2 regions of the Devosia litorisediminis genome follow, and region 2 is predicted to be linked to the other one. Evidence: predicted binding sites of a transcription regulator. Region 2 holds the regulator's gene; the other holds the start of a gene.
The links. The regulator LexA, encoded in region 2, represses DNA repair genes until DNA is damaged. The targets are predictions, from matches to a motif close to TGTTCNNNNTGTGTTCNG.

Region 1: a site for LexA is predicted at 2,078-2,095, ahead of KD146_RS04595 (putative DNA modification/repair radical SAM protein). Genes of this name have one in related genera too.

What each region holds. Positions count from the first base shown of each region.
Region 1 covers NZ_JAGXTP010000001.1:966,528-969,948, forward strand. Annotated here, with positions in the region: gene KD146_RS04590 (UdgX family uracil-DNA binding protein) at 1-839, opposite strand, end outside; gene KD146_RS04595 (putative DNA modification/repair radical SAM protein) at 839-2,074, opposite strand; gene KD146_RS04600 (DUF2200 domain-containing protein) at 2,218-2,583, opposite strand; gene KD146_RS04605 (cytochrome c biogenesis CcdA family protein) at 2,757-3,421, shown strand, end outside.
Region 2 covers NZ_JAGXTP010000001.1:1,478,079-1,481,499, forward strand. Annotated here, with positions in the region: gene moaC (cyclic pyranopterin monophosphate synthase MoaC) at 1-12, shown strand, start outside; gene KD146_RS07110 (molybdopterin molybdotransferase MoeA) at 9-1,211, shown strand; gene lexA (transcriptional repressor LexA) at 1,319-2,032, shown strand; gene KD146_RS07120 (YybH family protein) at 2,032-2,406, shown strand; gene KD146_RS07125 (GyrI-like domain-containing protein) at 2,462-2,965, opposite strand; gene KD146_RS07130 (DUF2155 domain-containing protein) at 3,073-3,421, opposite strand, start outside.

The DNA of each region.
Region 1 (3,421 bases), 510 kb from region 2:
AACGGGGCGCCTGGCTCAGGTAACCTTTCCAGTTTCCGGAGATGGCGAGACGGTGGCTGGCTGGCGTTTCGTTCGATCATCTGCTGCACCGACTCTCTGGCGCCCCGTATCAGTGGGGCAATGAGTTCGGCTTCGGGCAGATTGCGCCAGTATTTGACGGGCATCTCCGATTTCATCATGGCAACCTTGAGCCGGGCGGGGTTGAAGATCGAACTGAAATAGGTCTTCCAGTCATCCTCTACGGCGTCCTCGCTAGGCACGTCCGCCTTGCTGCCACCCTCGCCGAAAGTCAGCTGATTACCGTCCCAGGCGGCAGACCGATAAGGCGTGACGATCGCCCAGTTCATGCCGTCAAATCGGCGAGCGAAGAAGGGGGCCGTTATCTCAAGGCTGAAATGGTCGGGTTCGAACCAAGCCGCGAACCGCGCAATGCCGCTATCGTCCGCAACGGTTTTGAAGCGAACAAAGGCCTTCATCTTGTGACTGTCGCGGCGCACTGCGCTCGCCATTTTGTTCAGCCGTGCCACATCGACATCGGTGGCCAGATCGAGAACATGACGATCGCGCTGCAGCCGCCATAGAACGCTGTAGAGCAGGGCAAAGCGCTGCGGGTCTGAGTGGCTGACAACAGTCTGCGCCAACGCGAGGAAAGCCGGCGGGACTGCATTGACTGGCCGATTGCCATCAGGAAGCGGATCCGCTGTCTCGAAGAGTTCCGGTTCGGCATAAGGATCGCGCCATACCACTTCATCTGGCTCTAGTCCGGCGCGCAATAGGCACCGCGCCGCCAAACGCCACTCGTCGAAGTCGTTGAGCGCATGCAGGTGAACCAACTGCATCAGAACAGGCTCAATTGCTGTGGCGGTGGCACCAGTCGCGCGCGCAGTTTGCTGTCATCGGTCAAGTGGCCGGGGGACCAATCAGCCGCCTCGATAAACGGGCGCACCTTATCGATTGAACCTGCGATGCGCGCCACGTCGTCCAGCCGCAGGCGGTGGTGACGGCGGGTCACAAGGATACGATCGACGCTGCGCGTACCCAGTCCGGGTACGCGCAATAGCATCTCGCAGTCGGCGCGGTTCACGTCAACGGGAAACAGGGCGCGGTTGCGCAGAGCCCAGGCAAGCTTGGGATCGATATCAAGATCGAGCAGGCCATCGTGGCCGCCAGAAATGATCTCCGGGACATCAAACCCATAAAAGCGGATCAACCAGTCCGCCTGATACAGGCGATGCTCTCGCATCACGGGCGGCGCCTTGAGCGGCAGGCGAGCGCTGGCGTCGGGGATTGGTGAAAATGCCGAATAGTAGACGCGACGCAATTTGTAGCCGGAATAGAGACCTGCAGCGCGATGCAGGATCGCCCCGTCATCGGCGGCGTCGGCGCCTACAATCATCTGTGTTGATTGTCCGGCCGGGGCGAATTTGCGTGGTTTCGCCTTGGCCTTGCTGTCGGGCGCAGCCTCATCCAGCTTGCCACGCACACGTGCCATAGCCGTACGGATTTCGGCGGGCCGTTTCTCAGGTGCCAAAGCTTCGAGCCCCAGATCGGTTGGCATTTCAATGTTGGTCGAGAGCCGATCCGCCCATAGTCCTGCCTCCGCCAGTAATTCGGGCGTAGCGTTGGGGATGACCTTGAGGTGGATGTAGCCGGCGAAGTGGTGATCCTGCCGCAGGCTCCGCGCCACGCGTACCAGTTCTTCCATTGTATAATCCGGCGAGCGGATTATGCCCGAGGACAGGAACAGGCCTTCGATGTAGTTTCGCTTGTAAAAGTCCAACGTCAGTCGGACAACTTCTTCAACAGTGAAGCGTGCACGCGGGACGTTGGACGAGGAACGATTCACGCAATAGATGCAGTCATAAACACAAAAATTGGTCAGCAATATCTTGAGCAGGCTGATGCAGCGACCATCTGGTGCATAGGAATGGCAAATACCGCTGCCTTCAGTTGAGCCAATGCCGCCCGTGCCCGCGCTACTGCGCTTCTCGGTACCGCTTGATGCACAGGATGCGTCATATTTCGCGGCGTCAGAGAGTATTGCCAACTTTCGGCGCATGGTGAGCGCAGCCATAGACGTTCCCTTTATGTTCACATGCAGGGATAGCTGATCCATTGCGATAGCGCGTTAAAAAAAGACATGTGACGATCTGCAGCCCAAACACTTTTTGGCGAGCGTCACGTGCCCCCGCCTTGCAGTCGTCTCGTAGGTCGATTTTAGGGGTAAGATGCCTTTTGGCGCAGAATTTTGTCCATTGCCTTCCCCTTGGCCAGCTCGTCTATCAGTTTGTCGAGATAGCGGATCTCGCGCATGGTGGGCTCGGCGACTTCTTCGACGCGTACCCCGCAGACCACGCCGGTAATCAGGGTGCGGGCGGGGTTCATCCGCGGCGCTTGGGCGAAAAAATCCTCAAAGCTGGTTGCGCGCGCCAACTCTTCGTCGAGCGATGTCTGGCTGTGGCCGGTCAGCCAGCAGATGATCTGATCGACTTCCGCCTTGCTGCGACCCTTCTTTTCCGCCTTGGCGCGGTAGAGCGGATAGACGCTGGCGACGCTGACGGCATAGATGCGGTGGCTGCTCATGACTTTTCTCAGCGCTCCAGAATTCTTTAACCTCAGAGTAGCCGAGTTCAGCGAGTCCGCAAGGTGGCGTTGGCAGGCTCGCGGGATCATCACATCGCGGCGAGGCGACAATGGTGCGCATTGCTTTGTCGGGCTGGCGCGGTAGAACTGCGGCGCAATCGGGAGCGTGAGCGTTGGAATTTTCTTTGCCTCTGGTGTTTGGCGCGGGCGTGCTGAGCTTTCTGTCGCCGTGCGTGCTGCCGCTGGTGCCGCCCTATCTGACCTATATGAGCGGCGCGAGCTTTGATCAGTTGCGCGATGAAGGCACCAGTGCTGGGGCATTGCAGCGCCGCGTGGCGTTCACATCGCTGTTCTTCATTCTGGGTTTCACCGTGGTGTTTGTCGCGTTGGGTGCCACAGCGACGGCGTTTGGTCAGGCATTTCGTCAGTTACTCCCCATCCTGACACCGATTGCGGGTGTGCTGATCATTGCAATGGGGCTGCATTTCCTAGGTGTTTATCGCATTGGACTGCTTGATCGGCAGATGCGCCATCAAGGCCCTGGCGTGGCGAGCGGGCCGCTGGGCGGGTTTCTGCTTGGTCTTGCCTTTGCCATTGGCTGGACGCCCTGCATCGGGCCCGTGCTGGCGGCGGTGCTGAGCGTTGCTGCGAGCAAGTCAACTGCTTGGGAGGGCGCGGGACTGCTGGGCATTTATTCGCTGGGACTGGGTGTGCCATTCTTTCTGGCGGGCATAGCGGTGGGGCCGTTCCTCGCTTTCTTCCAGGGTTTCAAACGACATCTGCACATTGTTGAACGGGTGATGGGCGGTCTGCTGGTGCTGACAGGCGTGCTGTTCCT
Region 2 (3,421 bases):
GTGCGCGCATGAGCCTGCTCCCCGTTGAAGAGGCCATTGCGGCCATTCTCAAGCGCGTGCCGACGCCGGTCGGCGAAACCGTGTCGCTGGATGCGGCGGCGGGTCGGGTCTTGCTCGAACCGGTCAAGGCCCGCCATGACCAGCCGCCCTTCAATGCCAGCGCCATGGATGGCTATGCCGTCGGGGCCGCTGACATCATGGAAGGTCACAGCCTCAAGGTCGTGGGGACCTCCCAGGCCGGGGCCAGTTATGCCGGACGTCTGGGCTCGCAAGAAGCGGTCAGGATTTTTACCGGTGCGCCGGTGCCCGAAGGGGCCGATGCCGTCATCATGCAGGAACAGGCCCTGCTCGACGGCGATCAGGTGTCGTTCAGCATCGAGCCCTTGCCGGGGCGCAATATCCGGGCCCTGGGCAATGACTTCACCACAGGCCAGACGCTGATCGAGGCTGGCGTCCGACTGACCCCGATGCAGATTGCCGTGGCCGCGGCAGCCAATACCCCGACGCTGACCGTGGCGCGACGGCCGCGTATTGCGCTGCTGGCGACGGGTGATGAACTCGCCCTGCCCGGCGCGGCGCTGGGGCCTGACCAGATCATTGCTTCCAACAGCTTCGGGCTGGCGCCCATGCTGGCCCCCTATGCCCATACCATGACCGATCACGGCATTGCCCGCGATGACCGGGAAGCCCTGCGCGACAAGCTCAGCGCCATTCTGGCCGATGCACCGGACGTGCTGATCACGACCGGCGGCGCCAGCGTTGGCGACCACGATATCGTGCAGGAAATTCTCGTTGAACTGGGCGTGACGCTGGATTTCTGGCGCATCAATATGCGCCCGGGCAAGCCGCTGATGTTCGGCACGATCGGCAAGACGCTGGTATTCGGCCTGCCGGGCAATCCGGTTTCGGCGATGGTCACGGCGATTGTTTTCATCAAACCGGCGCTGCGACACTGGCTGGGCCTGACGCCGCAGACGCCCTGGCACCTGCCACTGGCTGCCGCGACCCCAGCCAATACGGCGCGGCGGCATTTCATGCGGGCACAGTTGCAGCAGACTCCCAATGGTCCGGTGGCGCTGCCAATTTCCCAGACCGATAGTGGGCACACTTCATCCATGGCGCTGGCTGACCTGTTGATTGTGCAGCCCGAACAGGCCCCTGGACAGGCGGCGGGCACGCTGGTCGAAACCATTGTGGTCGACGCCTTCTAGGTTTCGGGCCGCCCCAGTTGCAGGAAAATCGTCGAGCATATTGCAGAACATAACTGGAACACATATAGTCGTTCTGTCTATGTTCCGATTCTCACCCCGAGGGGCCTATGCTGACGCGCAAACAACACGAGCTGTTGATGTTCATCCATGAACGGATGAAGGAAAGCGGCATTCCGCCTTCGTTCGACGAGATGAAGGATGCCCTCGATCTGGCGTCCAAGTCGGGCATTCACCGGCTGATCACCGCGCTGGAAGAGCGCGGTTTCATCCGCCGCCTGCCCAATCGGGCCCGGGCGCTGGAAGTCGTTAAGCTGCCGGATTCGATGAACCCGTCGCTTGGCGGCCGTAAGGCCCGCTTTGAACCATCGGTGATCGAAGGCAATCTTGGCAAGGTGGCGAGCCCGCCATCGCGTGTCGCCGCCGATGATGATGGCGTGCGCTCGATTTCGATCCCGGTGATGGGTCGAATTGCAGCGGGTACGCCGATCGAGGCCATTCAGAGCCATTCCCACACCATTATGGTGCCGCCCGAAATGCTGGGCAGCGGCGAGCATTACGCACTGGAAGTGCGCGGTGACTCGATGATCGATGCCGGCATTTTTGATGGCGACACGGTATTGATCAAAAAGCAGGATGCAGCCAGCACCGGCGAGATCATCGTGGCGCTGGTGGATGATGAGGAAGCGACGCTCAAGCGCTTGCGCCGCAAGGGCAATACGGTGGCACTTGAAGCCGCCAACCCGGCTTATGAGACCCGCATTTTTCCGCCTGACCGGGTCAAGGTTCAGGGCCGGCTTGTCGGGTTGCTGCGTAAATATTGATGGGGGCGGCGACGCCCGAAGCGTTGATCGCGGCCTATGGCGAGGCGATCAACACGCATCGCTTCGCGGTCGTCGCGCCCTTGATCGCCCAGGATGCCAGTTTCTGGTTCAATGATGGATCTCATCTTGGCATTGCAGCGATACGCGATGCCTTTGAAGCCACATGGGCACGGCTGGTTGACGAGCGCTACTGGCTGGAAGACCTGATCTGGATCGTAAAAGGTCAGGATATCGCGGCCTGTCGCTATCTGTTTTGCTACACGGCGGTTGTGAACGGAGATGTTCAATCTGGCGCCGGTCGCGGCACCTGCATTGTCGAGCGGCGCTTGCATGGCTGGGTCATCGTTCACGAGCATCTGAGCGCCTTGGCCTAGCGGCGCGCGGTGCGTGACTTCGGGAGTGACGGGCGATCAATGCCGGTATTGGCGTTCAGGCCGGACCGGTGGTCTTGATCCGCAATGTGGTGACCCACTTGTCAGGATCAGGTTCCTGCTCCGGGTCGGTCTCGTAGATTTCCAGACGACAGGCAAAGTGATGACCGTCGGACTGGGTTGCGCTATCCCATTCAATGCCCCGCTCCTTGGCCCAGCCGATCAGCATGGCTGTGGCATCATAGAGATCGTCATAGGGGCCGGTATGGGTGGTCCAGACGTAATGCCCCGCCGGTAGTTGCGAGAATTTTACGGTGTCGTCACCCGCTGCCGCGCGGTCCACCGGGACCCCTGCTTCCACTTCAAGCGTTCTGGCCATATCGATGCGGTTGTATTTGTAGAATGGCGCGCCGGTCGGCGTGATGCCATTGGCGGAGAGCCAGGAAAATAGCGCCGGAAAGCCCTCATTTGCGGGCTGCGCCATTTCGGCCATTGATACGGTAAAGCTGATATAGGCGTAGGTCTGGACCGGCAGGTCCTGGAAACGTGGAACAGTCAGCATAAGGCGCTCCTCCCGCAATATCATGCAGTCGCGCAGTTCTGCCCGCCTGCATCAATGCTGGTGACATTAGAATGGCGCGCGTCAGCGGGCCAGTACCATTGAGAGAATCAGTCGCGCGCGTCGGGCGGCGGTACGTCGGTGCTGGTGCGGCACTCGATCAGCCACACATCATAGACTGCGTGATCGACGGCGTTGAGCGCCGGGCTGTCGGCGAACATCCAGCCGGTAAAGATGCGCTTGGATGTGCCGGTCAGGCTGCGCTGATCGACTTCGAGAAAGGCCGATGTCCGCTGGGTCTCGGTGGCAGCGCGATTGTAGCAGGCGCGCGGGGTGATCTCGAGCGCGCCGAACAGCACGGTTTCATCGATATAGACGTCGAAGCGGGTGATGCGGCCGGTGATCTTGTCGAGCCCGGCAAAGGTCGCCACCGGATTGGCAATGGGCTGGGCCGATACG